3 regions of the Dactylosporangium sp. NPDC050588 genome follow, and region 1 is predicted to be linked to each of the others. Evidence: riboswitches for the same ligand, from Rfam matches in the RefSeq annotation. Region 1 holds a riboswitch; each other region holds the start of a gene.

What was found. Region 1 has a riboswitch for thiamine pyrophosphate ahead of thiS (sulfur carrier protein ThiS). Riboswitches for the same ligand answer to the same signal wherever they lie in the genome.
Region 2: it holds a riboswitch for thiamine pyrophosphate, as region 1 does, so the genes downstream of both, AB0I21_RS29685 (ECF transporter S component) here and thiS (sulfur carrier protein ThiS) in region 1, are expected to answer to the same signal.
Region 3: it holds a riboswitch for thiamine pyrophosphate, as region 1 does, so the genes downstream of both, AB0I21_RS08655 (fumarylacetoacetate hydrolase family protein) here and thiS (sulfur carrier protein ThiS) in region 1, are expected to answer to the same signal.

Annotation. Positions count from the first base shown of each region.
Region 1 is NZ_JBFAJA010000003.1:158,834-168,625, reverse strand. It holds gene AB0I21_RS03195 (NAD(P)-binding protein) at 1-974, shown strand, start outside; gene AB0I21_RS03190 (endonuclease V) at 1,137-1,658, shown strand; gene AB0I21_RS03185 (PadR family transcriptional regulator) at 1,682-2,005, shown strand; gene lepB (signal peptidase I) at 2,002-2,622, shown strand; gene AB0I21_RS03175 (hypothetical protein) at 2,722-3,162, shown strand; gene AB0I21_RS03170 (aldo/keto reductase) at 3,209-4,183, opposite strand; partial or broken gene thiE (thiamine phosphate synthase) at 4,196-4,792, shown strand; gene thiO (glycine oxidase ThiO) at 5,398-6,450, shown strand; TPP riboswitch at 6,476-6,586, shown strand; gene thiS (sulfur carrier protein ThiS) at 6,585-6,791, shown strand; gene AB0I21_RS03150 (thiazole synthase) at 6,847-7,593, shown strand; gene AB0I21_RS03145 (thiamine phosphate synthase) at 7,587-8,102, shown strand; gene thiD (bifunctional hydroxymethylpyrimidine kinase/phosphomethylpyrimidine kinase) at 8,132-8,935, shown strand; gene thiC (phosphomethylpyrimidine synthase ThiC) at 9,064-9,792, shown strand, end outside.
Region 2 is NZ_JBFAJA010000046.1:82,428-92,219, reverse strand. It holds gene AB0I21_RS29730 (glycine--tRNA ligase) at 1-512, opposite strand, end outside; gene AB0I21_RS29725 (hypothetical protein) at 659-1,153, opposite strand; gene AB0I21_RS29720 (antibiotic biosynthesis monooxygenase) at 1,184-1,507, opposite strand; gene AB0I21_RS29715 (DUF6703 family protein) at 1,555-1,803, shown strand; gene AB0I21_RS29710 (metal ABC transporter ATP-binding protein) at 1,843-2,598, shown strand; gene AB0I21_RS29705 (metal ABC transporter permease) at 2,762-3,643, shown strand; gene AB0I21_RS29700 (metalloregulator ArsR/SmtB family transcription factor) at 3,664-3,960, shown strand; gene AB0I21_RS29695 (hypothetical protein) at 4,105-4,743, shown strand; gene AB0I21_RS29690 (acyl-CoA dehydrogenase family protein) at 5,152-7,068, opposite strand; TPP riboswitch at 7,221-7,327, shown strand; gene AB0I21_RS29685 (ECF transporter S component) at 7,403-7,969, shown strand; gene AB0I21_RS29680 (ATP-binding cassette domain-containing protein) at 7,987-9,315, shown strand; gene AB0I21_RS29675 (energy-coupling factor transporter transmembrane component T) at 9,312-9,792, shown strand, end outside.
Region 3 is NZ_JBFAJA010000010.1:22,293-32,084, forward strand. It holds partial or broken gene AB0I21_RS08635 (inorganic diphosphatase) at 10-550, shown strand; gene AB0I21_RS08640 (BON domain-containing protein) at 625-1,293, opposite strand; gene AB0I21_RS08645 (hypothetical protein) at 1,840-2,757, shown strand; gene AB0I21_RS08650 (DUF6401 family natural product biosynthesis protein) at 2,984-3,331, shown strand; TPP riboswitch at 3,713-3,842, shown strand; gene AB0I21_RS08655 (fumarylacetoacetate hydrolase family protein) at 4,046-4,399, shown strand; gene AB0I21_RS08660 (universal stress protein) at 4,956-5,150, opposite strand; gene AB0I21_RS08665 (GAF and ANTAR domain-containing protein) at 5,332-6,060, opposite strand; gene AB0I21_RS08670 (GAF and ANTAR domain-containing protein) at 6,101-6,733, opposite strand; gene AB0I21_RS08675 (hypothetical protein) at 6,944-7,204, opposite strand; gene AB0I21_RS08680 (acyl-CoA desaturase) at 7,357-8,430, opposite strand; partial or broken gene AB0I21_RS08685 (ferredoxin reductase) at 8,442-9,557, opposite strand; gene AB0I21_RS08690 (GAF and ANTAR domain-containing protein) at 9,656-9,792, opposite strand, start outside.

The sequences.
Region 1 (9,792 bases):
TCCTCGCCGGCGTGTTCGCCCTGATCGCGACCGGCAGCGTCGTGGTCGCCACCGTCCGGGACCTGAGCCCGTGGCGGGCGCTGTACGTCACCGTGCTCACGACCCTCGGCGGCGCCAACGCCGACCTGGAGGCCGGCCGGATCAGCCAGGCCGTCGACCTCGCGCTGGTCTTCGCGGGCGTCGCGGTCATCCCGGCGGTCACCGCCGCCGTCGTCAACACCCTCGTCAAGGCCCGCCTGAAGATCGCCGCCGGCGGTCTGGCCGTGCCCGTCGGCGACCACGTGATCGTCATCGGCCTCGGCAACGTCGGCGCGCGCGTCGTGCAGGGCCTGCACGACCAGGGCATCGACGTGGTGGCCGTGGACCGCGCCCCGACCGCCCGCGGCGTGGCGGTCGCCCGGGCGCTCGGCATCCCGGTGATCCTCGGCGACGCCAAGGACACCGAGACCCTCGAGGCCGCGTCGGTGGCCACGGCCCGCTGCCTCGTCATGGTCACCACCGACGACGTCACCAACCTGGAGGCGGCCCTGCTCGCCCGTTCGCTGCGCGCCGACCTGCGGGTCGTGCTGCGGCTGTTCGAGGAGGACTTCGCCCGGCGGATCAAGGTCGCCTTCGGCATCAACCACTCCCGCAGCGTCTCCTACCTGGCCGCCCCCGCCTTCGCCGCGTCGATGGTCGGCAGCGAGGTCGTCGACACGATCCCCGTCGGCCGCCGCGTCCTGCTCGTCGCGGAGGTCCGCGTCGGCGCCCGCTCGCTGCTGGAGGGCCGCCCGTTCCACGAGGTCGGCGTCGCCGACGAGCTCCGTCTCGTCGCCGTCCAGACCGGCCGCCCCGGCCTCGGCCAGGGCGTCCAGACCTTCTGGTGGCCCGAACGCAACCGCGGCCGGACCCTCGACCGCAGCCACACGATGATCGTCGTGGCGACCCGCGCCGGCCTCGTCTCCCTGCTGGAGCGGGCCGCCACCCGCCCCTGACACCCGCCGGTCACCCTGGCCGGGCGACCGTCGAGCGCTCCACGTACCGCGGCCGCTGACGTGAACACGTCGAGCGCTCCGCGATCACGCGCAAGCTGATGACCGACGCCCCGATCGAGGCCCTGCGCCGACCCGCGACGCAGGGCTGGTTCACTTGCCGGTGTGAACCCGCGGCGGTACGGCGCCATCGACGTCGACTATCCGGACACCGGGGGCGCCCGGGGTGCGCTGGTGGTCGCCGGCGAGCCGACGTTCGGCGCGCTGCTCGACGAGCGCGTCACCTGGCTCGACGACGTCGCCCCGTATGAGCCGGGCGCCTTCTACAAGCGCGAGCTACCGGCGGTCCACGCGCTGCTGGATCCGCTGCCACCGCTCGACCTGCTCATCGTCGACGGTTACGTCGACCTGGACCCGGACGGCCGCCCGGGCCTCGGCGCGCACGTCCGCGACGCGCTCGGCATCCCCGTGGTCGGCGTGGCGAAGACCGCGTTCCGCAGCGCCACCCACGCGGTCGCCGTGCGCCGTGGCGGCGCCGACCGGCCCCTGTTCGTCACCGCGGCGGGGGTACCGCTCCCCGACGCGGCCGCGATGGTCGCGGCGATGGCCGGGGCGTTCCGCCTGCCGGACGCGCTGCGCCGGGTCGACGCCCTCGCCCGGGGGCGAGCCACCCCTTTCCAGCGATAGTCTTCATATGTAGAGTTTCAGGTATGCCGAGGTTGCCGCACTCGTCGCCACAGACGCTGCACGTCTTCGAGGCCCTGCTCGCCGCGCCCGACGCGTGGCGGTACGGGTATGACCTGAGCCGCGAGACCGGGCTGGCGTCCGGTTCGCTCTACCCGATCCTGATGCGCCTCGCGGAGGGGGCGCTGCTGGAGACCCGCTGGGAGCCGGCGGAGCAGCCCGGGCGTCCCCCGCGCCACCTGTACCGGCTGACTCAGGACGGCGCGTCGCTGGCCCGCTCGCGCCTGGCCCGGCGCGCGGCGCAGGCTACCGCTCCGGCGCCGCGCCTGCACCCGCGGACCGCGTCGTGAGCGCCGTCCACCGGCTCGCCCGCGGCGTCCTGACGGTGGCGTTCGCCGGCAGCCGCAGCCCGTGGGGCGCCGCCGTCATCGCCGAGCTCGACGAGGTCAAGGGCACCTGGCCGGTGCTGCGCTGGACCGCCGGCGGCCTGTGGGTCGCGGTGCGGGAGCGGCGCCGGGTCCGCCGTGCCGTCGTCGCGGCCCTGGTCGCGACCGCCGCGCTGGCCGCGTTTCAGCTCCGCTCGATCCCGTCGGGCGCGATGGCGCCGACCTTGTCGATCGGTGACCACGCGGTCGTCGACCGGCTCTCGTTCCGGCTGACGGGCATCGACCGCGGCGACGTCGTCGTGCTGCGCGCCCCGTCGGGCGCCGGCGGCTCGTTCACCACCGTCGACAGGGTCATCGGCCTCGCCGGCGACACCATCGACTGCGCCGGCGGCAGGGTGCGCCGCGACGGCACGCCGCTGGACGAGCCCTACGTCCACGGCGCGGCCACCGGCTGCACGCCGGTGACGGTCCCCGACGGCATGCTCTACGTCCTCGGCGACAACCGCGAGGTCGCCCGCGACTCCCGCCACTACGGCCCCGTGCCCGCCTCCGGCGTCACCGGCCGCGTCCTGCTGGTGTGATCCCCGTGGCACGTTTCGGGGATTCGACGGTCCGCAAGATTGACTAACGTTGTCTTCGACAGCAACGGGAAAACACACCGGACACCGGGGAGAAATGCAATGAGCGAGTGGGACAGCGGCGACAGCGGCGACCACGGGTACGACGGCGGCACCGACTACGGTCACGTGGAGGCCGGTGCGGACCACGAGTCGCTGGACCAGCTGCACCAGGTGCACGCGGCTGACAACAACTACGACTCGAACTTCGGCGTGTACGAGCAGGACTCCGCGTCGGCCGAGTCGACGTCGTTCGACCAGGGTCACCACGTGTCGTTCACGGACCCGTCGGGTGCGCAGTACGAGGAGTCGGACTTCACCTCGTACGACCACAACGAGGCCAACGCGGACCACGTGTTCGCCGCGGAGGGTTCGGAGCAGTCGTCGGTGTCGGAGTACGACCAGCTCGACGCTCTGCAGCAGCGCCTCGACAGCACGTTCGCCTCGAGCACCCAGCTGCAAACCGACGGCGGCAGCGCCGCGCTCGGTGTCGCCTCCAACTAAGTTCCACCGCGAAAGGCCGGCCCTTCCGGGCCGGCCTTTCGCCGTTTCAGTGACCCAATACGGGGTGCGGCGCGTACGGCGCCTCGAGGCGCTCGATCTCCTTCTCGTCCAGGGTCAGCTCGGTCGCGGCGATCGCGTCCTCCAGGTGCGACAGCTTCGTCGCGCCCACGATCGGCGCCGTGACGACCGGCCTGGACAGCAGCCACGCGAGCGCCACCTGCGCCGGGGCGACCCCGCGCTCGCCGGCCACCTCCGCGTTGACGTCCACGACGGCGAAGTCGTCGTCGGTGTACATGGAGCTGAACGCGTCGCTCGCCGCCCTCGTCGTGCGCCGCTCGTCGCCGCGCCCGCGGTTGCCGGCCAGCATGCCCCTGGCGAGGGGGCTCCACGGGATGACGCCGATGCCCTGGTCGGCGCAGAGCGGCAGCATCTCCCGCTCCTCCTCGCGGTAGACGAGGTTGTAGTGGTTCTGCATCGACACGAACTCCGTCCAGCCGTTGGCCCGGGCCGTGTGCTGCATCTTCGCGAACTGCCACGCGTACATGCTGGAAGCGCCGATGTACCGGGCCTTCCCCGACCGCACGACGTCGTGCAGCGCCGCCATGGTCTCCTCGACCGGGGTCTCCGGGTCGAAGCGGTGGATCTGGTACAGGTCGACGTGGTCGACGCCGAGCCGCCGCAGCGAGTTGTCGATGCCGGCGAGGATGTGCTTGCGCGACAGCCCCGAGTCGTTGGGGCGGTCGCTCATCACGCTGTACACCTTGGTGGCCAGCACGTAGTCGTCGCGGCGCGGGAAGTACTTCGCCAGCAGCCGCCCCGTCACGGTCTCGCTGGCGCCGAGGGAGTAGACGTCGGCGGTGTCGAAGAACGTGATCCCGGCCTCGACGGCACGCCGCACGAACGGGTCCGCGGCCTCCTCGTCGAGCACCCAGTCACGCCACGCGGGATCGCCGTAGCTCATCATGCCGAGACAGATCTCGGAGACCTTCAGCCCGGTCCGGCCAAGTCGCACCTGCTTCATGTCTGAAAAACTATCGCGGTGCTAGGACGACTTCATCTCATCACCGATACCCGGCCCGGCCGCGACGTCCTCGGCGTCGTCGGGCACGCGCTCGCCGCCGGCTTCACCGTCGTCCAGGTCCGCCCCGAGGACAGCGTCACCGACCGTGAGGCGTACGAGCTGACCCTGCGCGTCGTCGCCCTCTGCCGCGCCGCGGGCGCCGTCTGCCTCGTCAACGACCGCCTGCACATCGCCCTCGCCGCCGGCGCCGACGGCGCCCACGTCGGCGCCGACGACCTGCCCGTGTCCGCCGCCCGCCGGGTCCTGGGCCCGCACGCGATCCTCGGCGCGACCGCCCGCAACCCCGCCTCGGCCCGCCAGGCGGTCGCCGACGGCGCCTCCTACCTCGGCGTGGGTCCCGCGTACTCGACCACCACGAAGACCGGCCTCCCCGCCGCCATCGGCCCTTCCGGCGTGCGCGCCGTCGTCGAGGCGGTCGACGTCCCGGTCATCGCGATCGGTGGCGTCACCCCGTCGCGCGCCGCGACGTTGTTCGCGGCGGGGGCCCACGCCGTCGCCGTCGTCGGTGCGATGAGCACCGCCCCCGACCCGGCCGCGGCGGCCGCCGCCTTCGCCGCCGTCCTCGCCGCCGCCCCTCCGTCAACGGCTTCCCTCCCGACCCGACCTTCCCCGCCCGCTCAGTCCGGGTCGGCTGCTTCGCCGGTCACTGCGTCTGGGGCGTCTGCGGCGTCTGCGGTGGGTGGTCCCGTCGGCGCTGCTTCCGCTACCGGCTCCTCCTCGGCGGGTGATGCTTCCCCGGTCAGCCGCTCCTCTTCCGACGCTTCTCCGTTCGCTGCCGTCTCCGCGTCCGGAACGGCCGCGACCAGTTCGGCGGCCGATCGCGCTACTGACTCCGCGAGCAGTTCGGCGGCCGATCGCGCCACTGATTCCGCGACCAGTTCGGCGGCCGATCGCGCTGCTGATTCCATGACCACTTCAACCGCCGTCTTGCCGCCGGATAAAAGCGAAATATCGGATAAATCCGGGCGCTTGCGCCTGGACTTATCCGAGGGAGGCGACGGCCCCCGCCCGTCCCGGAAGGGCGACGGCCCGTGTCCGTCCCGGGAGGGCGACGGCCCGTGTCCGTCTGGGGAAGGCGGTCCGCCGCGCTCGCTGGGCGCGGGCCATGCCGGTGGGCATGCGGCGTCGGGGCAGGGTCCGGCTGGAGGGGTGGCGTGAAGGTCGGGATCGTCGGGGGAGGGATCGTCGGGCTCAGCGTCGCGTGGGAGCTGGTGCGGCGTGGGGAGCGGGTCACCGTGTACGACCGGGACCCGCGGCGGGGGGCGGGCCGGGTCGCGGCGGGGATGCTGGCGCCGGCGGCCGAGGCGAGCTTCGGGGAGGAGGCGCTGCAGGGGCTGATGCTCGAGTCGATGCGGCGGTGGCCCGGGTTCGCGGCGGAGCTGAGCGCGGCGACCGGGATGCCGCTGGGGTACCGGAGGGAGGGGACGCTGCTCGTCGCGCTCACCGAGGACGACCTCACCGAGGTGCGGCGGCTCGTCGACTACTACCTGCGGGCGGGGCTGCCGGTCGAGCCGCTGCGGGGGCGGGAGCTGCGGGAGCTGGAGCCGATGCTCAGCCCGCGGGTGCGCGGCGGGGCGAAGGCGACCGGGGACCATCAGGTCGACCCGCGGCTGCTGCTCGCGGCGCTGCGGTCGCAGCGGCTGCCGGTCACGTGGGTGGAGCGGGACGTCGAGGATCTGTCCAGCCTGCGGGACGATGTGATCATCATCGCGAACGGGATCGGGATCGGGCGGTTGACCGGGCTGCCGGTGCGGCCGGTGAAGGGACAGCTGCTCCGGTTGCGGGGGGCCGAGCCGCTGCTCACGCACGTCGTGCGGGGCGTCGCGCTGGGGCGGCACGTGTACCTGGTGCCGCGCGCCGACGGGGAGCTGGTCGTCGGGGCGACGGAGGAGGAGCGCGGTGCCGACACGACGGTGACCGCCGGTGGGGTGCTCGACCTGCTGCGACCTGCCGCGGACCTGCTGCCGGGGGTCGCCGAGCTGGCGCTCGCGGAGACCCTCGCCGGCCTGCGGCCTGGGACCCCGGACAACGCCCCGATCCTCGGCCGGCTCGAAGGGCACCCGCACGGCGACGTGTACGTCGCGGGCGGGCACTACCGGCACGGGGTGCTCCTCGCGCCGGTCACCGCGCACGCCGTCGCCGACCTGGTCACCAAGGGATCGACGGATGTGGACATCAGCGCGTACGGGGTGGGCCGCTTTACCTGAGGACCGCGGCGGGGTTATGGTCAGCTCGTACCCCACGGGAGTCCGGTATGACCGGGCTGAGAGGGGGGCTGTCAGCCCCCGACCGTCGAACCTGATCCGGATCATGCCGGCGCAGGGAGTCAGGAGTGAGCCGTATGCAGCTCGTGGTCAACGCGGTCGCCGCCGATGTGGACGACACCGCGACCGTCGCCGACGTCGTCCGTGGCCTCGCCGGGGTCGCCGACCCGCGGGGCGTCGCCGTCGCGTTGAACGGGTCCGTCGTGCCGAGGGCCGACTGGGCCGGGACCAGGCCGGTCGACGGCGACACCATCGACGTCCTCACGGCGGTCCAAGGTGGCTGACCTCGGCAACGGCGCCATCGGCGGCGCCGGCAACGGTGACGGTGCGAAGCTCGGCATCGCCGGGGAGGACCTGCCGTCGCGGCTCATCCTCGGCACCGGCGGGGCGACCAGCCACGCCGCGCTCGAGGCCGCGATCCGGGCCAGCGGCACCGGGCTCGTCACGGTCGCGCTGCGCAGGCTCGACCCGGGCGCACCGTCGCTGCTCGACGTCGTCGAACGGTGCGGCGTGCGGGTGCTGCCCAACACCGCCGGTTGCTACACGGCGACCGAGGCGGTGAAGCTCGCCCACCTGGCCAGGGAGGCGTTCGACACGGCGTGGGTCAAGCTGGAGGTCATCGGCGACGAGGAGACGCTGCTGCCCGACGCGGTCGAGCTGGTCACCGCCGCGGAGCGGCTCGTCGAGGACGGGTTCACGGTCCTGCCGTACACCACCGACGACCCGGTCCTCGCCCAGCGCCTCGCCGACGCCGGATGCGCCGCGGTCATGCCGCTCGGCGCGCCCATCGGCTCCGGCCTCGGCATCCGCAACCCGCACAACATCGCGCTCATCCGGCAGAAGGTGACCGTGCCGGTCATCCTCGACGCCGGGATCGGCACCGCCTCCGACGCGGCGCTGGCGATGGAGCTCGGCTGCGACGGGGTGCTGCTCGCGACCGCGGTCACCCGCGCCGAACACCCCGCGCGCATGGCGGCGGCGATGCGGCTCGCCGTCGAGGCGGGCCGGCTCGCACACACCGCCGGGAGGATCCCGCGCCGCCTGTACGCGACCGCCTCGAGCCCGATGGGGGGACTGCCATGGTGACGAGGCTGGTGCTGTTCACCGACCGCCGGCAGGCGCACCGGCCGCTCGACGAGGTGGTCAACCGGGCGATCGACGGCGGCGCGCGGCTGGTCGTCCTCGGCGAGCAGGACCTGCCCGAGGGGGCCCGCGCCGACCTCGCCGACCGGCTCCGCGGCATGCTCGACGGCGTCAAGGGCCGGCTCGTGCTGGCGGAGGACACGGCCGCGTTCCGCAAGTGCCACGACCAGGCGGAGCTCTTCGCCGCGGCCGAGGCGAAGGCGGGGTTCGCGACCCTGTCGCCGATCTTCCCGACCCGGTCCAAGCCCGGCTACGGCCCCCCGCTGGGCCTGGCCGCGTTCGCCAGGATGGCACTGGTCGTCCCGCTGCCGGTGTACGCCCTGGGCGGCGTCGACTCGCCCGCGCGGGTCCGGGACTGCCTCGACGAGGGAGCCGCGGGCGTCGCCGTCATGGGCGCCGTCATGCGCGCCGACGACCCCGCGAGGTTCGTCAAGGAGCTGATGACCGCGTGAGCGGCCCGGAGCGCAGCGGAGGTGACGGCGTGAACCCGAGTGTTGCGCTGACCATCGCCGGGTCCGACTCCGGTGGGGGTGCGGGGATCCAGGCGGACCTGAAGACGTTCGCCGCGCACCGGGTCTTCGGCACCAGCGTGATCACCGCCCTCACCGCGCAGAACACCGTCGGCGTGCGGGGGATCTCCGCCGTCGACCCCGGGTTCGTCGGGGCGCAGCTCGACGCGGTCCTCGCCGACCTGCCCGTCGCCGCCGTCAAGACCGGCATGCTCGCCACACCCGAGACCGTCGCCCTCGTCGCGTCGTACGCGCCGCGGCTGCCCGGCCTCGTCGTCGACCCGGTGCTCGTCGCGTCGTCCGGGGACCGGCTCTTCACCCGGGACGCCGAGCGCGCGTACCTCGACCTGCTCTTTCCGCACGCCGCCGTCGTCACGCCCAACCTGCGGGAGGCGTCGGTGCTGCTCGGCCGGGACGTCACCGACGTCGACGACGCGATCAAGGCCGCCCAGGACCTCGCCGCGACCGGACCGAAGTGTGTCGTGGTGAAGGGCGGCCACCTGCGCGGCAGCCGCGACGCCGTCGACGTCGTCTGCGTCGGCGGCACCGTCGAGCTGCTGTCGCTGCCGTGGGTCGACACCGCGAACAACCACGGCACCGGGTGCACGTTCGCGGCGGCGACCGCGGCCCGGCTCGCGCTCGGGGAGCCTCTCGCCGAGGCGCTCGCCGGGGCGAAGCAGTACGTGCAGTCGGCCTTGAGCGCCTCGTCCGGCTGGCGGCTCGGCGCCGGGCACGGTCCGCTCGCGTGGGGTCCCTTCTCCGGCCCGCTTCCGTAACCCACCAGGTCCGGCCCGCGGATCTTCTGGTCCGGCCCGCTCGCTCAGTACATCTGCCGAAAACGCGAACAGGTGCGCCTCATGGCGTGCCCGCTTCGCCGTGCCCACAGCCCACGAAAGGATGCGCCATGAAGCGCAAGGTCCACGTCCAGGGGTCCCGCGACGACATCCGTGTGCCGTTCGCCGAGGTCGAGCTGAGCGGCGGCAACCCACCGGTGCGCCTCTACGACACCAGCGGCCCGCTGAACGACCCGCCCGCCGGCCTCCCGCCGCTGCGCGCGCCGTGGATCGCGGCACGCAGCGGCGATCATGGCGGAGAGCGGACGCAGCTGTACTACGCGCGGCAGGGGATCATCACGCCGGAGATGGAGTTCGTGGCGATCCGCGAGGGTGTCGACCCGTCGCTGGTGCGCGACGAGATCGCGGCCGGGCGGGCGATCCTGCCCAACAACGTCAACCACCCCGAGAGCGAGCCGATGGTGATCGGCAGCCGCTTCCTGGTGAAGGTCAACGCCAACATCGGCACCTCCGCGGTCTCCTCCGGCGTCGAGGAGGAGGTCGCGAAGCTCACCTGGGCGACGAAGTGGGGCGCGGACACGGTCATGGACCTGTCCACCGGCAAGCACATCCACGCCACCCGCGAGGCGATCGTGCGCAACTCGCCGGTGCCGATCGGGACCGTGCCGATCTACCAGGCCCTGGAGAAGGTCGGCGGCGACCCGCTCAAGCTGACCTGGGAGGCGTACCGCGACACGGTCATCGAGCAGGCCGAGCAGGGCGTCGACTACATGACCGTCCATGCCGGGGTGCTGCTGCGGTACGTGCCGATGACCGTCGGCCGGGTGACGGGCATCGTC
Region 2 (9,792 bases), on a different contig from region 1:
TAGTTGACGAAGATGCCCTGGGCGGTCTCGGGGCGCAGGTAGTGCAGGCCCTCGTCGTTCTCGACAGCGCCGAGGTACGTCTTCATCAGGCCGTTGAACATGCGCGGCTCGCTGAAGGTGCCCTTGTTGCCGCAGTTCGGGCAGTTGATCTCGCTGAGGACGAACGGCTTGCCCTCGCCGTGCTTCTCGACGAACGCCTCTTCGAGGTGGTCGGCGCGGAAGCGCTTGTGGCACGACGCGCACTCGGTCAGCGGGTCGACGAACGCGTCGACGTGGCCGGAGGCGACCCACACGTCGCGGGACAGGATGACGGCGGAGTCCAGGCCGACGATGTCGTCGCGCTGCTGGACCATGGTGCGCCACCACTGCCGGCGGACGTTGTCCTTGAGCTCGACACCGAGTGGGCCGTAGTCCCAGGCGGACCGGGTGCCTCCGTAGATCTCGCTGGACGGGAAGACAAAGCCGCGGCGCTTCGCGAGGCTGACGACGGAATCGATGCGATCGGCGGCCATGGTTCCTCCTCGGCCTCACGGCGACTGGCTGTCGGCAAGGCATGCAGAAATTTGGTCAAGACGGGTAAACCGTCAACGTCCACGTCGACGGTACGGTTACGCCCAAGCGAGCCGCACCAGATTAACCGCAGGGCCACGCGGCGGGATCAGTCGACCCCTCCGCAGATCACCCACCGGGTCGTCTGCTGCTCCATGGTGAAGGTCATCAGGGTCTCGGGCAGCCCGCGGCGCTTGACGGTCGCCGGGACCTGCACGAGGTTCACGTCGACCTGGTCCTCGTGCACGGCATAGGCGATGATCTCCGAGCCCTTGTAGTGCTCCTCGTACCAGGCGAGGCTGTGGCTGCGCTGCAGCTCGGGGCACAGGTGCCCGCGGGCGGTCTCGTACTCGGTCGCCTGGACGGCGCCCAGGTAGTCGTCGACGACGCTGGTCAGCTGGGAGCGGGCGACGCCCTCCAGGCCGGAGAGCAGGAACCCGCCGCCGAGGACGCCGCCGACGCAGCACAGGACGAGCACGAGCCCGCCCACGCCGAGGCCGATCCACAGGCCGCGCAGGTCCCGGTCACGGGGCGGCGCCGCGAACGGCGTCACCACACCGGGGCCGGGTGGCGGCGCCGGCACCTCGGTCGGCGAGGGCATCATGCCCCCAACAGTAGCCAACTACCCCATCACCTACGCGCGGTCGCTCGCGGTGACCGTGAGCGCGCCGCCGGGGGCGACCTCGGCGAGCTCCTCGAACGCCGACGGCTCGTCGAGCGACTGCGCGAGCAGCGGCGTCGCGTGCATCTTCACGTCGAAGTTGGACAATGCCCGCCGGTACGCGCCGACCGACTGCCACTCCGTGACGATGCTCCAGTGCGCCGGGTCGTCGAACGCACGGGCCAGGCGTCCACGGAGATACCCTGGGCAGGCCGCGAGCGCACCGAGCGCGGCGTGGGCCCGCTCGACGAAGCCTTCGTCGTCACCGTCCAGCACGAACCTTGTCACCACCAGCATGACGCGAGCATACGGACGCGCATTCGGACCCTGAGGAGCTGCCCGAGATGACCCAGCGTGTTCTGTCCCGGCTGGGCCGGATCGGCCCGACCGCGGCGTTCCTCGGTGTCGGCGCGCTCACGTTCCTGGGGCTGGTCCTGCCGGGCGCGCTCGGCGCCGTGGTGCTGCTCGCCCTGGCCGCCGGCGCCGGGTGGCTGCTCGCCCAGACGTGGCACCTGCACCCGTCCCGCGCACGGGTGATGCGGCTGGTGGTCCTCGGGCTCGTGGTGGCCGTGGCCGTCGTGAAGCTCACCTGAAGTTGACAACGATTCCCATTATCAGGCACGCTCGGCGGCGTGGTACTTGAGGTGGACCGGGCCGTCGTCGCCTACGACGGCCGACCAGTGCTCGACGGGGTGACGCTCGGCGTCGCCGCCGGCGAGGTCGTGGCGATCCTCGGTGCCAACGGCTCCGGCAAGTCCACCCTCGTGAAGTCGGCACTGGGTCTGGTACCCCTCGCGAAGGGCGAGATCCGCCTCTTCGGCACCCCGCTCAAACGGTTCCGGTCCTGGCACCGCCTCGGCTACGTCCCGCAGCGCGTCGGCGCCGGCAGCGGCGTCCCGGCCACGGTCGGTGAGGTCGTCGCGGAAGGACGGCTCGCACGGCGGGGGTTCCTGCGCTTCCCGTCCCGCGCCGACCGGCGCGCGGTCGAGGAGGCGCTCACCGCGGTCGGGCTCGCCGACCGCGCCCGCGAGCCCGTGTCGGTGCTGTCCGGCGGGCAGCAGCAGCGGGTGCTCATCGCCCGCGCCCTCGCCGGCGCCCCCGAGCTGCTGGTCCTCGACGAGCCGACGGCCGGCGTGGACGCCGGCAGCCAGGAGGCGTTCGCGGCCTGCCTGCACCGCTTCGCCGACCAGGGCGGCACCGTCGTCTTCGTGGCGCACGAGCTCGGCCCGCTGCGGCCGCTGATCACCCGCGCGGTCGTCGTGCACCACGGCGAGATCATCCACGACGGGGCACCCCCGGAGCCCGCCGGCCACCACGCCGAACCCGGCCACGACCACGTCCACCCCCACGCCGCCGTCGAGGCGCCCGGCCTCCTGGGCAGCGCATGAGCGGCCAGCGCAGCGGCTCGGGCCGCGAGTCAGCATGGCAGGTCGCGCTCAGGCCGACGCCGGAGCGCAGCGGAGGTGGCGGCATGAGCCCCGACCGGCCGCCGCTGCGACCGGGACGCCCTGCCGGGGCCTTGATCCGCGTCGGCGCACCGAAGGTGACGGCATGAGCCTCTTCACGTACGACTTCATGATCCGCGCTCTCGTCGGCGCGCTGATCACGGGTGCGTCGGCGCCCGCCATCGGCATCTACCTCGTCCAGCGGCGGCTGTCGCTGATCGGCGACGGCCTCGGCCACGTGGCGCTCACCGGCGTCGGGTTCGGCCTGCTGCTGCACCAGTCGCCGGTGCTGATGGCGGTCGTCGCGGCGGCCCTCGGCGCCGTCGTCATCGAGCTCGTCCGCGAGCGCGGCAAGACCTCCGGCGACGTCGCCCTCGCCATGCTGTTCTACGGCGGCATCTCCGGCGGCGTCGTCCTGGTCAACCTGTCCGACGAGCAGGGCAGTCGCAGCCTCGTCACGTACCTCTTCGGCTCACCGCTGACGACGAGCCGGCAGGACCTGACGGTGATGCTCGTCCTGGGCTGCGCGGTGCTCGCCGTCGCCGTCCTGCTCCGCCCGTGGCTCTTCGCCGTCTGCCACGACGAGGAGTACGCGCGGGTGTCCGGCCTGCCGGTCCGCGCCCTCAACCTCATCCTCGCCGTCACGACCGCCGTCACCGTCACCGTGGCCATGCGGGCCGTCGGGCTTCTGCTGGTCAGCGCCCTCATGGTCGTGCCGGTGGCGACCGCGCAGCAGATCACCCGCGGCTTCAAGGCGACGATGCTCGTCGCGGTGCTGCTCGGCCTGACCGTCTCCGGCGGCGGCATCTGGATCTCCACCGAGGCCGACACCGGCCCCGGCGCCACCGTCGTCCTGCTCGCCATCGCCGGCTTCTTCGTCGTGACGGTCGGGGCCGCGGGCTGGAGGGCGGCGCGCCGTCGTACAACAGCCGGAAACGCCACCGAGGAGCGCTCCACACCTGAGGTGGTGCTCGACCGTGGTTACTGACAACGGTTACCGTTGCGCACATGTCGAGCATTGAGGGTTACGAGGCGGCCGGCGAGCTGTTGCGTGCCCTCGCCGCCCCGCTGCGCATCCGCATCGTGACCGAGCTCGCCGGCGGCCCCCGCTGCGTCCACGAGCTCGTCGACACCCTCGGCGCGCCGCAGCCACTCGTCTCGCAGCACCTGCGCGTCCTGCGCGGCGCGGGCGTGGTGCGGGGCTCCCGCCGGGGCCGCGAGATCGCGTACGCGCTGACCGACGACCACATCGCCCACATCGTCGCCGACGCCGTCTCCCACGCCCGGGAGTCGACCGGTTCCTGACGTCGCACGTCGATCGGCTCCTCACCGCTGCACGTCGACCGGCCCCTGACCGTTGCACGTCGACCGGCTCCGGACCGCTGCACGTCGATCGGCCCCTGACCGCCACACAGTGCGGTCACAGCGCCTGTCCGTCAGGCTGGAACGGTGAAGCTCTATGCCGACCGTGCCCCCACCGCCCTGCGGCAGTTCCTCACCGACGTGTTCGTGGTCGTGTGGGTCTATGTCTGGGTCAGGCTGGGGATGACGCTGTTCGACCTCATCCAGAAGCTGGCGGTGCCCGGGCAGAAGCTCGAGAGCGCCGGAAACGGGCTGGCCGACAATCTCAAGGGCGCCGGCGACAAGATCAACGGCGTGCCCGGCGTACCCGACTCGGTCGCCGCCCCCTTCACGAGCGCCGCGAACGCCGCCCGCTCCCTCGCCGACGCCGGCCACCAGCAGCAGGAGATCGTCAACGACCTGGCCTGGATCCTGTCGGTCCTGATGATCGCGGTGCCGGTCGCGATGCTGGTCCTGGTGTGGCTGCCGCTGCGGATCCGCTGGATCCGCCGGGCCGGCTCGGCGGCCCGGCTGCGCAACGCCACCGCCGGCCGCGACCTGCTGGCCCTGCGCGCCCTGGCCACCCAGCCGCTGGGCAAACTGGTGAGGATCGACCCGGAGATCGCCGCCCTGTGGCGCAGGGGCGACAAGCAGGCGGTCGAGGCCCTCGCCACCCTGGAGCTCCGCAGCCTCGGCCTGCGACCTGCGGTGACATCGTCTAGTGAGCGCGCCGTTACCCATTTGTAGATCAATTAGGCGCGGTGGAGTAGCGTGTTGGTGAAGCGGAACGCCGACGCGCCGCCCGGCTCGATGCCGGCCTCGGGTCGCCCCGAGCCCGGCCTAGGCGGAGCGACGACGCCCCGCTCGCAAGCAGCCCGCCCGCGCGCGGGACACGGGCGTGGCGGCCCGCCTCGTGCGCGGCATGATCGGTAAGCAGCCCGGCCGCACACGCAAGGCACGGGCGTGCGAGACGCAGGCATGGGGTGGCGGCCCGCCCCGGGCGCGGCCTGATCGCAGGCAGCCCGCCCACGCACGCGAGAGACTGGCCGCCCGCGTCTCGCGTGGACGGGCACGGGCGGCCAGCCGGGTCTCCGGCCGACCACCCGCGCGTGCGGACGCCCGTACATGCGTGCGGACGCCCGTACGCCGTGGAGGTCAGAAGCGGCGGCGGACGTCCTCCGCGGCCGACGCGCCCGGCTCCCAGTCCGCGAGCCACGGGCCTGCGGCCGCGGGCGGGATGATCCCCTCCTCCAGGGACAGGTAGCGGCCCGCGATGACCCGCTTCGCGGCGGCGGACTCGATGGCGTCGGCGTTGTCCCACAGCTCGCGGAAGAGGGCCTCGGCGCGCAGGGTGGCCTGGCGGCAGAACAGGTCGGCGAGCTCGACCCCTTCGGGCCGGGTCGCGCGCTCGCTGCGGGCCTTCACGCACGCCGCGGACATCGCGAAGAGCTCGGCGCCGATGTCCACGACGCGGCCCAGGAAGCCCTGCTTGTGTTCGAGTTTGCCCTGCCAGCGGGCCATGCCGTAGAAGGTCTCGCGGGCCAGGCGGCGGGAAGCGCGCTCGACGTAGCGCAGGTGCTGGGCGAGCGGGCCGAATTCGCTGTAGCCGGACGGCAGCTGGCCCTTGCCGGCGACCAGGGTCGGTAGCCACCTGGCGTAGAAGCCGCCGGCCCGGCCCGCGGCCTTGGCCTTCGCGCCCAGGCCGGCGTCGGGGTCGATGATGTCGCCGGCGACGGAGAGGTGGGCGTCGACGGCCTCGCGGGCGATCGCCAGGTGCATGATCTCCGTCGAGCCCTCGAAGATGCGGTTGATCCGCACGTCGCGGAGGATCTGCTCGGCCGGGATGGGGCGTTCGCCGCGGGCGGCCAGGGAGTCGGCGGTCTCGTAGCCGCGGCCGCCGCGGATCTGGACCAGCTCGTCGGCGACCTTCCAGGCCAGCTCGCTCGCATACAGCTTGACCAGCGCGGCCTCGATGCGGATGTCGTTCTGCTCGTCGTCGGCGAGGCGGCAGGACAGCTCCAGCATCGCCTCCATGCCGTACGTGGAGCCTGCGATGAACGCGATCTTCTTCGCGATCGCCTCGTACGAGCCGATCGGGCGGCCCATCTGGACCCGTTCGGCGGCCCACTCGCGGGCGACGTTGAGGCACCACTTGCCGGCGCCGACGCACATGGCGGGCAGCGACAGCCGGCCGGTGTTCAGGGTGCTCAGCGCGATCCGCAGGCCCTGCCCCTCGCCACCGATGACGTTGGCGGCGGACACCCGCACGTCGTGGAAGCGCGTCACGCTGTTCTCCAGGCCGCGCAGGCCCATGAACGCGTTGCGCCGCTCGATCGTGACCCCGGGCGCGTCGCCCTCGACCACGAACGCCGTGATGCCGCCCCGGTGCCCCTCGGAACGGGGTACCAGCGCCATCACCACGAACAGGGTGGCGAGGGTGCCGTTGGTGGCCCACAGCTTGACGCCGTTGAGCAGGTAGTCGCCGTCCCCGGTCGGCACGGCGGAGGTGCGCAGGTTCGCCGGGTAGGAGCCGACCTCGGGCTCGGTCAGCAGGAACGCGGACACCTCACCGCCGGCAAGCCGGGGCAGGAAACGGGCCTTCTGCTCGTCGGTGCCGACCAGCTTCAGCGGCTGCGGCACACCGATCGACTGGTGCGCCGACAGCAGCGCGCCGATCGACGGGTTGACCGACCCGACCAGCGCGAGGGCGCGGCAGTAGTCGAGGTTCGACAGCCCCAGGCCGCCGTACTTGGTGTCGATCTTCATCCCGAAGGCGCCGAGCGAGCCCAGGTCGCGGAGCACCTCGTCGGGGATGCGCGCGTCGCGTTCGATCTGCTGCCCGTCGACGCTGCTGATGTACGAGTGGAGCTTCGCCAGGAACTCCTGGCCTTCGGTGGTCTGCTTGTCGGCCGGCGGTGGGTCGATCAGGTCGAGGCGGAAGCGGCCGAGGAACAGCTCCTTGCCGAAGCTCGGCTTGCGCCATTCCTGCTCGCGGCTGGCCTCGATGACCTTGCGCGCCTGTTTCTCCGTGTGCGTGCTGCTAGCGGTGGGCGAGGAAGCGACCTGCGTCATTGCGGCACCCCCAGGTGTCAGTCCAGTACCGACCAGGCTATTACCCGCCAGTAGCGAAGGCCATGCCTCGCCGAACAGGATCAAGCGCCGTGATTTTCATGACGGGAACCTACGAGTGGGAAACGTTCACTGTTACCGTCGGGAAACAACTTCACATCCGACAGGGGAGCGCACAGCGCTGAGAGTGCGGCGAGCAAGCCGCAGACCCTCGAACCTGATCTGGGTAATGCCAGCGCAGGAAGCTCGGTCACCTCAGGCCACGCGCCACGTCCGCACCCGCGGGCGTGGCGTCGCGTCTCCTTCTGGCTCACCCCCGGACCAGGAGGCACCGAAAATGGAAACCCGTTGGCGGACCGTCGACATCATCGTCGCGTCGGTCATCGCGGTGGCGTTCGCCGCCGTGTTCTACGCATGGAACAACCTGTGGAACGCCATGGAGAGCGTCGCCCTGCCGTGGCGCGCGTTCATCTACGGCGTGTGGCTGATCCCGGGCGTGCTCGGCCCGCTGGTCATCCGCAAGCCGGGCGCCGGGCTCTACACCGAGTTCGTCGCGGCGCTGGTCTCGGCCCTGTTCGGCTCGACCTGGGGTCTCGGCGTGCTGCTGTCCGGTCTCGTGCAGGGCGTCGGCGGCGAGTTCGGCTTCGCGTTCACCGGCTACCGCAGCTTCAAGCTCGGCAACGCCCTCGTCGCCGGCACCCTCGCCGGGGGCGGCGCGGCCCTGCTGGACCTCAACATCTACTACGGCGCGTTCAGCAACACCGACAAGGCCCTGTACGCGGCGATCGTCATGGTCAGCGGCGCGGTCATCGCCGGCGCCGGCTCGTGGGCGCTGCAGCACTCGCTCGCCACGACCGGCGTCCTGGACCGCTTCCCCTCGGGCCGCGAGCGGGCCGCCGTCTAGGCACGTCTCAGCAAACAGTGAGCACCGTCGAGTTCAAGGGATTCGGGTGGCGGCACGCCGGGCGCAAGGCCTGGGCGGTCCGCCACTTCGACCTGCGGATCGAGCACGGCGAGCGGGTCCTCCTGGCGGGTGCCTCCGGCGCCGGCAAGAGCACCCTGCTCGCCGCGCTCGCCGGCCTGCTCGCCGAGGACTCCGGCGAGCAGGAGGGCGAGGTGCTCGTCGACGGCGCGCCGGCCCGGCAGCGCAGGGCGGGCACCGGCATCGTCTTCCAGGACCCGCAGACCCAGCTCGTCATGAGCCGCTGCGGCGACGACGTCGCGTTCGGCCTGGAGAACCGGGGTGTGGCCCGCGACGAGATCTGGCCGAGGGTCGACGCCGCCCTCGCCGCCGTCGGCTTCCCGTACGACCGCGACCGCGACACGGCCCAGCTGTCCGGCGGTGAGCAGCAGCGGCTCGCGATCGCCGGCGTGCTCGTGTCGCAGCCGCGGCTGCTCCTGCTCGACGAGCCGACCGCCAACCTCGATCCGGCGGGTGCGCAGCTGGTACGGGCAGCGCTCGCGAAAGCTCTGCACGAAGTCGACGCCACCATGATCCTCGTCGAACACCGCCTCGAGGACGCGCTGACCCTGGTCGACCGGGTGGTCACGCTGGGCGAGGAGCAGGAGCCGCTCGTCGTGCCGCACCGTCCCGGCCCCGGTGCCGGCCCGGTCCTGCTGACCGCGGAGCGGCTGGCGCTGCGGCACACCGGCAACGTCGTCGACGAGGTCGTCCGCGCCGGCGAGGCCCTCGTCGTCGAAGGCCCCAACGGCGCCGGCAAGTCGACCCTGGCGCTGCTGCTGGGCGGGTTGACGAAGCCGGCGAAGCCCGGCCGGGTGCACGCCCCCGGCGAGCGGCGGCCGCCGCACCGCTGGCGGGCCTCGAAGCTCGCCGGCCGGATCGGCTCGGTCTTCCAGAACCCGGAGCACCAGTTCGTCACCTCGACCGTCCGCGACGAGCTGCTTCTCGGCGGCCGCGACCCGAAGGTCGTCGACGACCTGCTGAGCCGGCTGCGCCTCGACCGGCTCGCCCTCGCCAACCCGTACACCCTGAGCGGCGGCGAACAGCGCAGGCTCAGCGTCGCCACGGCCCTCGCCGCCGCCCCGGACCTGCTGATCCTCGACGAACCGACATTCGGCCAGGACCCGCGGACGTGGCGGGAGCTGGTCGACCTCCTCGCGGACCTGCGGGACGAGGGCCGCGGCCTGGTGATCGTCACCCACGACCGGGACCTCGTGCGGGCGCTCGGCGACCGCCGGCTGCGGCTGGACCACGTCGGCGACCGCCGGCTGCGGCTGGACCGCGCATGACCGCCTGGCTGCGCCGTCGCGACGCGACCGCGAAACTGCTCGCGGCGGCGCTGCTCACCGCCGCCGTGCTGTCGACCGTCGACCCGTTCGTCACAGCGGTCGCGATCGGCGTGGAGCTGGCGCTGCTGCCGCTCACCGGCCTGAGCGCGGCGCAGCTGTGGCGGCGCGGGTGGCCGCTGCTGCTGTCCGCGACCGTCGTGCTCGTCTTCACGGTGCTGCTCGGCGCCCGTACGGGACCGGTCGTCGGCACCGTCGCCGGCTTCGAGGTACACGAGCCGGCGCTCGGCTACGCGCTGCGGCTCATCGCGATCGGCCTGCCCGGGTTCGTGATGTTCGCGACGATCGACCCCACCGACCTCGCCGACTCGCTCATCGCGCACGTGAAGGTGCCGCCCCGGTTCGCGATCGGCGCGCTCGCCGCGTTCCGGCTCGTGCCGCTGCTCACCGACGAGTACCGGCTGATCCGCCTCGCCCGGC
Region 3 (9,792 bases), on a different contig from region 1:
GCGGAGCGTATGGAGTTCGACGTGACGGTCGAGAGTCCCAAGGGCACGCGCAACAAGTACGAGGTGGACCGCCGCACCGGCCGGATCCGGTTGGACCGCACTCTGTTCACCGCCACCCAGTACCCGGAGGACTACGGCTTCATCGAGCACACGATCGGCGAGGACGCCGAACCCCTCGATGCGCTCGTGCTGGTCCGGGAACCGACCTTTCCGGGCTGCCAGATCCGCTGCCGGGCATTCGGCATGTTCCGCATGCTCGACCCGAAAGGCCCGGACCCGAAGGTGCTCTGCGTCCCGACCGCCGACCCGCGCCTGGCCTACCTGGTGGACCTGCCCGACCTGGGAAACGTTCCACAAGCTGGAGATCCAACACTTCTTCGAGATTTACCAGGATCTCGAACCGGGCAAGACCATCGACGCCGAGCACGGCGTCTGGGCCGACCGCGCCGAGGCCGAGACGGAGATCACCCGATCGCGCCACCGTGCCGTCCACGCCGCAGACCGGTCCGGAGGCGGGACGGGAACCGAGAGGACCACAGCGCGCCGCTGAGACCAGCGTCGGCGCGTAGAGACAGCGAACGGCCGCGGGCGCGGATGCGCTCGCAGCCGTTGATCACAGCCGGGTCAGGACGCGATGTGCAGTTCGTTCCGAACGCTGGTCACGCCGGCGGCACTCCAGGCGGATCGCTCCGCCTCGCGCAGCTCCGACCACGACCCGACGCTGCCGTGCAGCGTCAGTTCGGATCCGTCGAGGTCGATCGTGATCCACCGCGGGTTCAGCATGGCGTTGCGTCGCATCGCGGCCTCGGCCGCTGCCTTGGTGTCGGCGGTCGGCGGCTGCGACTCGAGCGAGATCTCGTTGCTGATCTGCGTCACGCCCTTGAGGTACATGACCGCCCGCACTGCGGCGTTGCGCTGGTACTCCCATGTCACCTCACCCGAGAGGGTGACCTTGCGGTCGCAAACATGGGCGGTGACCGCGTTGGGCGGGACGTCGACTGCCCATGCAAGGACCTGCCGGGCGGCTTGGGCGATGTCCTGGTCGTTCATGCCCTGGGCCGTGGGGGCGCGGACGTTGGTCTTGTTCGTGACATTCTTGACGCCGCCGACCCGGATGGCGGCGTGCTTCGCCGCGAGCCGTTCCGGCAGGCTGGCGACCTCGCCGGACAACGTCACCGTTCCGTCGCTGACCTGCACTTCGACGCCGGATGCGTCGACGCTCGGGGTGTATTGCAGTTCCTCGATTACGGCGGTCTTCAGTTCCTGGTCGGTCTTGTGCGGTGTCTGTGCCACAAGCCCCACGATGCCCCACATCCGGAGTGGGCGCCAGCCCAATTCGGTCCATATTGCTGAGATCTTTTATGATCTGCGATAAACGCCCAATTTTATGGCTATATAGGCACTTCATTCGGCAAGGTATTTGGCCTTGAGTATTGGGCCGGCAACGGTTGCTCCAGGCCCCGGCAGCGTGCTCTCCTCGCTCAATCGGTGGTTTGCACGCGTTCTGCCTCAGCCGAGGCCCGGCGCACGTGGCGACCAGCCTGGTGGATTCGCACCGAGGGCGCTGCACCACGTGCAGACAGTCGGCCGGGATGACCGGCCAGGCAGGCCAGCCAGCTGGTGGAGTCCAACGGTTCGTGCAGCGCCAGGTGGCACTCCGCCGAAGGCGACACGGCCCCGCGAACAACGTCGCCGACCCTCGGTGATCACCACGACACATCATGTGTGCTGCGGTTCCGGGTGCTCCGGGTGACGGGCTGGTGTGGTGATTTGTGGTTTTCGGGTGATTGATCGGGTATACGGGTTAGCCCCGTCACTGTCCACAAATGAGGAGTCATGATGTCCCAATACCTTGCCGTGCGGAGCGTGGACATCGGCAGCCCGCTCAGCAACATGCTTCGGTCCGCGGCTGCCTTCCTCCCCCGAGCGATCGCGTTCATTGTCGTCCTGATCGTCGGGTATCTGGTGGCTCGCCTGCTGCGCGCGGCGGTCGACAAGTTGCTGGAGCGTGTGGGATTCGACCGGCTCGTGGAGCGCGGCGGTCTCAAGACGGCGCTTGCCCGGTCCCGCTACGACGCCTCCGGCATCGTCGCTCAGCTCGTCTTCTACGCGGTGCTGCTGATCACCCTGCGGATAGCGTTCGACATCTGGGGCCCGAACGCGGTTTCCACGCTCATCACGGCTGTGATCGCCTGGCTGCCGCGGCTCTTTGTCGCAATCCTGATCGTCGTGGTCGCCGCGGCGATCGCCTCCGCGGTGAAAGACATTGTGTCCACAGCATTGGGGGGAATCTCCTACGGTCGCGCGGTGGCGAACATCGCCTTCGTGTTCATCCTCGGTATCGGCGTCATCGCCGCGCTCAACCAGATCGGGGTGGCGACCACTGTCACGACCCCGGTGCTGATCGCGGTTCTCGCCACTGTGGCCGGCATCTTGATCGTCGGCGTCGGCGGCGGGCTGGTGAAGCCGATGCAGGCGCGCTGGGACCGATGGCTGGACCGGGCGGAGACAGAGTCGGCCCGCCGCTCCGAACTCCCGAAGGCGTACGCGGCCGGCCAGAGCGACGCCGAGCGGCTGATGGCAGAAAAGCAGCGGCCCGCCGCCGCGCCGGTCGCCGCCGGCCAGCAAGCGTCTTCGGCGTACCGCGACCAGTCCGTCGGCCAGCGTGCCCGCCCGCCGTCGGCACCGTCCGCGGCGGACGACGACACGCGGGCCGTGCCTCCGCAGACCGGTCAACGGCCGCCGGCGACCCGGTAGCGCGGGTGCTCGACTGCGGCGGTGATTGCGACCCTCCCGGGCCGTGCCACCGCCGTCCCTGGTGAGCGGCAACCCGGCAGTCCCGGCATACCGGGTTGCCGGGTCCGGCGGATCGTCCCGGACTCGCCCGTTCGGCCAGTCGGTCGGCAGCCGAACGGTCAGGATGCCGGTAAAGGAGCGGTTGCGGCATTTTCGCCCCGGTACGCCGTCTCTATGGTCGTACCTCATGAACATCCCCGCCTCGAACCTGGGCACCGACCACGCGACCGTGCAGATGCTGCTCGACCGCCTCCACCGCCGCATCGGCGCCGCCGGCCTCGCGGCAGCAGCTATGGTTCCCAGCCTGTCGGCGCGGGTGGACCAGCACGCAGCCGAGGTGCGGGACCTGCTCGGCGTCCGCGGCCGCCGGCCGACGCCCGCAGCGTTGGCGAGCTACGCCGACGGCCTGCTGGACGGGGCCACCGACCGCGGATGGCAGCCGCCGCAGCACGATCTGGCCGGCTGGGTCGACGCCGACGGTGTGACGGTCCGGCTCGTGGCCCTGTGCGACTTGGCCTGCAGCGCCATGGCGTAGCGGCAGAAGCAACGTTTCGCCTCCTGCTGCTCAGTGAAGGGCGCTGTACTCCTCGCGCATCGTCGAGTGGCGGCGGGCCCGCGACGCCAGCGCTCTGGCCGGGGTGGCCGACGAGCCGCGCCTGGTTTACCGACCTCGGCCCAGGCTTCTACGACACCCGCGTCAATCCCGAACGCCGCAAACGCAACCACATCCGCCAGTTCGAAGCCCTCGGCTACACCGTCACTCTCGCCCCAGCCGCCCGACCGGCCCGTAGTAAGCAGCATCCCAGCTGCGCCGGGATGCTGCCGCCTGCCCTCTCACCCTGCATTTTCGGATCAGCTTCACCCGAGCTCTCACCCTGCACCTGCCGGTTTCCGGCGTAGCGTATGTGAGTGCCTGCGGGACAAGCGGGAGAGCGAAGCTATTAGCCCAGCGGAGCTGAGAGGCCGAAAGATCGGAGAGGTTGGACGGCGATCCCCATTCACCTGATCCGGACAATGCCGGCGCAGGAAAATTGCCTCGCAGGTTATTCATCTGCACCGACCACTCGGCGCGCCGTCTTTGATGATGTCAACGGCCATGGCGATGTGGCGTGACGCATGTTGCGTGATCGGGATCAAGACTACTGCCAGTGAGGATCGCCGGGGTGGATGCCGCGCGCGATCCCGCGCAACGCGCCCTGCCGTGTCGTCGCCCAGATGACGAACTTCATCTCGCACGTCGACGAACTTCATCTCGCACGTCAAGGACACGGGCGGCAAGCCCGAGACGGTCCCGTTGACGTTCTTCCGCAAGACGTCGGGCTCGATCAGCGGCCCGTTCGACGACGTGGTCCGCCCCGGCCACGTGCGGCTGCTGGACTACGAGGTGGAGATCGGACTGGTCTTCGGCCGCCAGATGCCGGTCGGCACGACGGTCACCGCGGACAACCTCGCCGACTACGTCGCGGGCATGGTGGTTACCAACGACATCGCGGCGCGTGACGTCCAGCTTCCGCAGACCCAGCTCTACGAGGCCAAGTCGTCGAGACCGCCGTCGCCACCGACGACGGCGCGATCGACCTCGGCCGGCAGCGCACGGTCGTGAGGTACGCCCGATGACCGGGGACCTGCTGTGGCCGTACTACGCCGCGCCCGATGACCTGGCCACGATCGAAGCCGTACCGCTCAGGGCGCGGGGCCTGCCCGAATCGACCTACGCACCAAGCGGTCGCCCGCGACGGCCTGCTCGACGCCGTCCTCGTCCTGCGGCCCACCGAGGCAGCAGCGCGCCCCCAGCCGCTGCCCGCCGTTGAGGGCGCACGGCGATCCTGGCCGAGGGCTACGGGCTGAGCGAGGCGTCCTGCGCGAGCGCGCGCAGCTTCCCGGAAGCGCCGCGGCCGCATTCGGTCGGGCAGTGCCCGCCCTACCAGCAGATGAGGGTGGTGCGTGCCGGCGCCGACGGAAGCTGGGAGGACGTGCCCGCTGGGGGGAGAGTGGCTTGCTGGGGATCAGCGGCCCTACCGTCTTCCGGGGTTACGTCACCGGCCGCGGCGAGAACGGCCACGTCCTCGGGTGCCGCCGGTAGCATTGCCCGGGGCCGGGTCAGCCGGCCGGTGATCTGTTCGACCATCCGTAGGTCGCTGCCGCCCCAGGTCGCGGGTTCATGATGCTGCCTTCTCGGCATGAACGCGCGACGGGACGACGACGACCGGGCAGGGTGCGTGTTGCACGCAGTGTTGGCTGACCGAGCCGAGCAGGATCCCGGTGAACGTGCCGTGCCCGCGGCTGCCCACCACGAGGAGTTCGGCGCCGTTCGCGGCGTCCAGTAGGACCTTCGCCGGGTGGCCCTGCACCACCCGGGTGACGACATCGACGGTGGTGGCGTGCTGGGCGTTGACATCCGCGACGGTGTCGGCGAGGGTCTGATCGCCCTCGGCTGAGCCTCGAGAGTGTCACGGCGGGGCACCTGCACGTGGGCACGTACTCGCGGCGGCATTCCACAGTCCGGCGGGCAGGTCGTCGCGCCTGCGCACCGGGTCAATCAGCGGTGAGGTCGGGCAGGCTGGTCACGTCGGTGAGCACGCGAAGGGCGACGTCGCTGAGGCGGCGGTGGGTGCGCCGGGCGTGGGCCCGGATCAGCTCGAAGGCCGCGTCGACGGAGACGTGGTGCGCCTGCGCGACGGCCCCTTTGGCCTGTTCGATGATGATTCGGTTGTTCAACGCGCCCTGCAGCTGCTCGGTGAGCACCTCGCCGTGGTGGATCGCCCGTTCCTGCAGCAGGCCGATCGCGGCGACGTCGGCCAGTGCCTGCACGATCTGCACGTCGGCGTCGTCGAGGTCGTTGCGGCCGGTGCCGAAGACGCCCATCGCGCCGATGACGTCGTCGCGCAATCGTAGCGGGAACGCGTGCACCGAGCGGAACCCGGCGGAGGAGGCGTAGCGCGCGAACTGCGGCCAGCGGGGGCTTGCGGTGGACAGATCGGCGTTGACGACCGGCGCCGCGCCGCGGAATGCGTCCAGGCATGGCCCGTCCCGCCATTGCAGCTGCAGCAGCTCCAGCAGTGTGGTCGTCTCGTCCGAGGCGGCCATGAAGTGCAACCGGTCCTGCTCGTCGGCAAGCAGCAGGCCGACGGTGGTGTCGGTGACCAGCCCGGCGACGCGGTCGGCGAGCATCTGCATGAACTCGATCAGGTCGAACCCGCCGACCAGGGTGTCGGCCACCTCGACGAAGATCGTCGCCAGACGTTGTTCGGATACGGTGGTCATGACGGCTTCCCGGCCTTTCGTGCGGTGTTCGTGCCACTGTTCATGGATGGTCGGTGTCGAGGCGGAGCCGGTGGGCGAGGATGTCCGCGGCCACCTCGCTCAACGGCCGGTCGGTGGCGTAGGCGTAGGCCCGGATCCGCGCCAGCGCCTCCGCGAGGGAGGTGCGCAACTGAACCATCACCATGCCCTGGGCCTGGAACAGTGCGGCACGGTGCTCGAATGCCTCGTCGAGCTCGTCCGTGCCGGTGGTCCGTTCCTGACCGTCCAACAAGGTCGTCACGACCTGGTCGGCGAGCGTCAGCGCCCGGCCCAGCTCCGGTCTGGACATCGCCCCGGAGCGGGCCCGGAACACGTCGAGGACGCCGAGGCGAGCCGCCCCGACCTGCAGGGGAAACGCGAACACCGCCCGGATCCCCTCGTCCAGGACCGCAGCGGCGTACATCGGCCATCGGCGCATCGCCCCGTCGGTCAGGTCCGGCACCAGCACCGGGCGGCCGGCCGCGGCCGCGTCGATGCACGGGCCTTCCCCGAAGGTGAACTGCAGCTCCTCGATCCGCGCGGTGTCCGGGTCGGACGCCGCTGCCATGCCGTGAGTGCCGTCGGAGGCCATCAGGCTCACCCCGACCCCGGAGGCCGACAAGGCCTGCGCAGCGTCGACGCAGACCCGTTCCATCAGCTCCACTGTGCCGCCCACTGTAGAGATGTCCGGTGACGAGCCCGACCGGTACGGCCGCCGCTCGATCGTGACCCACGCCGGTCACGGCGACAGAACAACGTCGCGCGGCCGCAACTCGGCGCGGCAACGTGGGCGGCGGCTGGGGTTTCTGAGGACAGCCGCTTTCGACCGGACGCCGGACCAGCATCACTCCTGGTAAGGCTACCCTCACGCGTTCGGCTGGACAACGATGGCGACGCGGCCGGTGAAGTCCGGCCCCGCTTGAGGACTGTATGGATCACGAGCGCGGCCTGGCCGAACGTGACGGCGAGGAAGGCGGCCGTCACCAGCTGCCACCAGGACGATCCGGATGAGGAAGAACGCCTTCCAGCCGCCGAGGAACATGAGCGTGACGAGGCTCAGCCGGGCGAGGTAGTAGGCGGGCCGGCGCTGCCGCAGCCCCTCGGCGCCGATCCTGCGGGCCAGCACGGCGAAGTCGCTGCCGGGCGTCGTCCGTTGACGGCGTCGACGTGATCGCCGGTGTCATGGTGATTGCATGCTTCTATCGAACCGCCCGAGGCCGGCGTTGTCAGGAGCGCTACGTTCCGGGGCCCCGATGGTGCTGGCACCCCATAAAGCCCTCACTGGCCGGCTGGGCCTCGGCCGGGCAGGGCGAGGCGGACGATGGTTTTCCAGACGCTGGCGGTCTGGTGGGCGAGGGAGCCGGTGTTGTACCGCAGCCCGAACCGTTCGCAGAGGTCGCGGACCATCGGGGCGATCTCCGCGTAGCGATTGCTGGGCAGGTCGGGGAAGAGGTGGTGCTCGATCTGATGGCTGAGGTTGCCGGACAGGAGGTGGAACAGCGGGCCGCCGTCGATGTCGGACGAGCCCAGCAGTTGCCGCACGTACCATTCGCCGCGGGTCTCGCCGTCGAGCTGGTCCTCGGTGAACACCTCGGAGCCCTCGGGGAAGTGGCCGCAGAAGATGATGGTGTGTGACCACACGTTGCGGGCCACGTTCGCGAGGAGGTTGCCGAGCAGGGCCGGCACGAACGACGGTCCGGCCAGCAGCGGGAACGCCACGTAGTCCTTGATGATCTGGCGGCGGGCCTTGCGCAGCACCCCGCGCAGCTGGGTCAGTGCCTCACCCCAGCGTTTCTCGCCGCGCCAGGCACGCTCCAGCTCGACGTCGTAGATGGCGATGCCCCACTCGAAGACGACGGCCAGTGCGGCATTGTAGAGCGGCTGGGCGAGGTAGATGGGGTGCCAGGGCTGCTCGGGGCTGACCCGCATCGCGCTGTATCCGATGTCGCGGTCCTTGCCCAGCACGTTGGTGTAGGTGTGGTGCACAACGTTGTGCGAGTGTTTCCACATGTCGGCCGGCGCGGCGTGGTCCCACTCCCAGGTGGTGGAGTGGATGTCTGGGTCGCGCATCCAGTCCCACTGACCGTGCAGGACGTTGTGGCCGATCTCCATGTTCTCCAAGATCTTGGCGACGGCCAGTGCCGCGGTGCCGGCCAGCCAGGCCGGCGGCAGGATCGAGATCGCCAGCAGGGTGCGGCCGCCCGCCTCCAGGACCCGCTGGACGGCGATGACCCGGCGGATGTAGCGGGCGTCGTGGTCGCCCAGGCTGGCGGCCACCTCGTCACGGATCCGGTCGAGTTCGCGGCCGATCTCCTTGATGTCGACCTCGGTGAGATGTTCGGGCACAGGCACAGGTGGATCTCCTACACATCGATCTCGACGGGACCGGCCGCCGCGCTGACGCAGGTCTGGATGAGTTCACCCTCGTCGCCGTGCTCGCGTCCGGTGCGCAGGTCGCGGACCCGGCCAGCCCGCAGCCGCACCACGCAGCTGTGGCAGATGCCCATGCGACACCCGCTGGGTATGAGCACACCGGCGTGCTCGCCGACCGCCAGCAGTGGTATGCGCCGTCGGCGTCGGCCAGACGTCCGCTCGTGACGAAGCTGACCCGGCCGCCGGCACCCCCGGGGCATCCGGGCGGTCCGGAAGCGCTCGATCCGCAGGCGGTCGCCGGCTCCCGCCCGCCGCCAGTGCCGTTGCGCGTCGTCGAGCATCCCGGCCGGGCCGCACGCCCACGTGTGGCGTTCACGCCAGTCGGGGCAGATGTCACGAACCTGCGCCATCGTGATCCGGCCGCCGGTGCGGGTGTGCCGCTCGTACAACCGCAAGCTCTTCCAACCTGCGGCGAGGGCCCGCAGGTCCGGGCCGAGGATGACCTCCTCGGACGTCGGCGCGGACAGCACCAGTACTACGTCCGGCATACGATCCTGGGCGGCCAGGCTGTGCAGCATCGCCGCCACCGGCGTGACCCCGCTACCCGCGGTCAGGAACAACAGCCGTTGGGGCGCCGGGTCGGGTAGCACGAAGTCACCCTCGGCCGGGGTGAGGTGCACGATCGTGGCGGGCGTCACGCGGCGCACCACGTATGGCGCCACCAGCCCGTCCGGGGCGGCCTCGACGGTGATCGTGAGGCGTCCGTCGGGGCCGTGCGGTGGCGAGGACAGCGAGAAGGGCCGCCAGTGCCGGACACCGTCGATGTCGACCCCGACCCGCACGTACTGACCGGCGCGGTGACCTGTCCAGCCGATACCCGGGCGGATCACCAGGCACGCCGCGGAGGTGGTCTCCGGCCGCACCTGCTCGACCCGGCCACGCAGTCGCCGCAGCGACCACAGCGGATTGACCAGCCCGAGATAGTCATCGGGCAGCAGCGGCGTGCTCAGCCAGGACGCCGCGTCCAGCACGCCCCGACGTACCGTCGACCGGAGGCTGTGGTCGCTGCGGCGACTGGCAGAGGCGTAGAACGACGACCGGTGCACGCGTCGCTTCTACCCCTCTGTACCGGCGCTAACCTCGGCAGCCGGAGCGGCCACCACGAAGCACCGTCCGGCTTGCGTGAGTCCGGCCGTGCGTCCGGTCAGTCGGCGGTGAGGTTGTGCAGGGCGCTCAGGTCGGTGATCACGAGGCTAGCGACATCGCTGAGGCGGCTGTTGTTGCGTCGGGCGTAGGCTCGGAGCAGGTCGAACGCGGCGTCGATCGAGACATGGTGTGCCT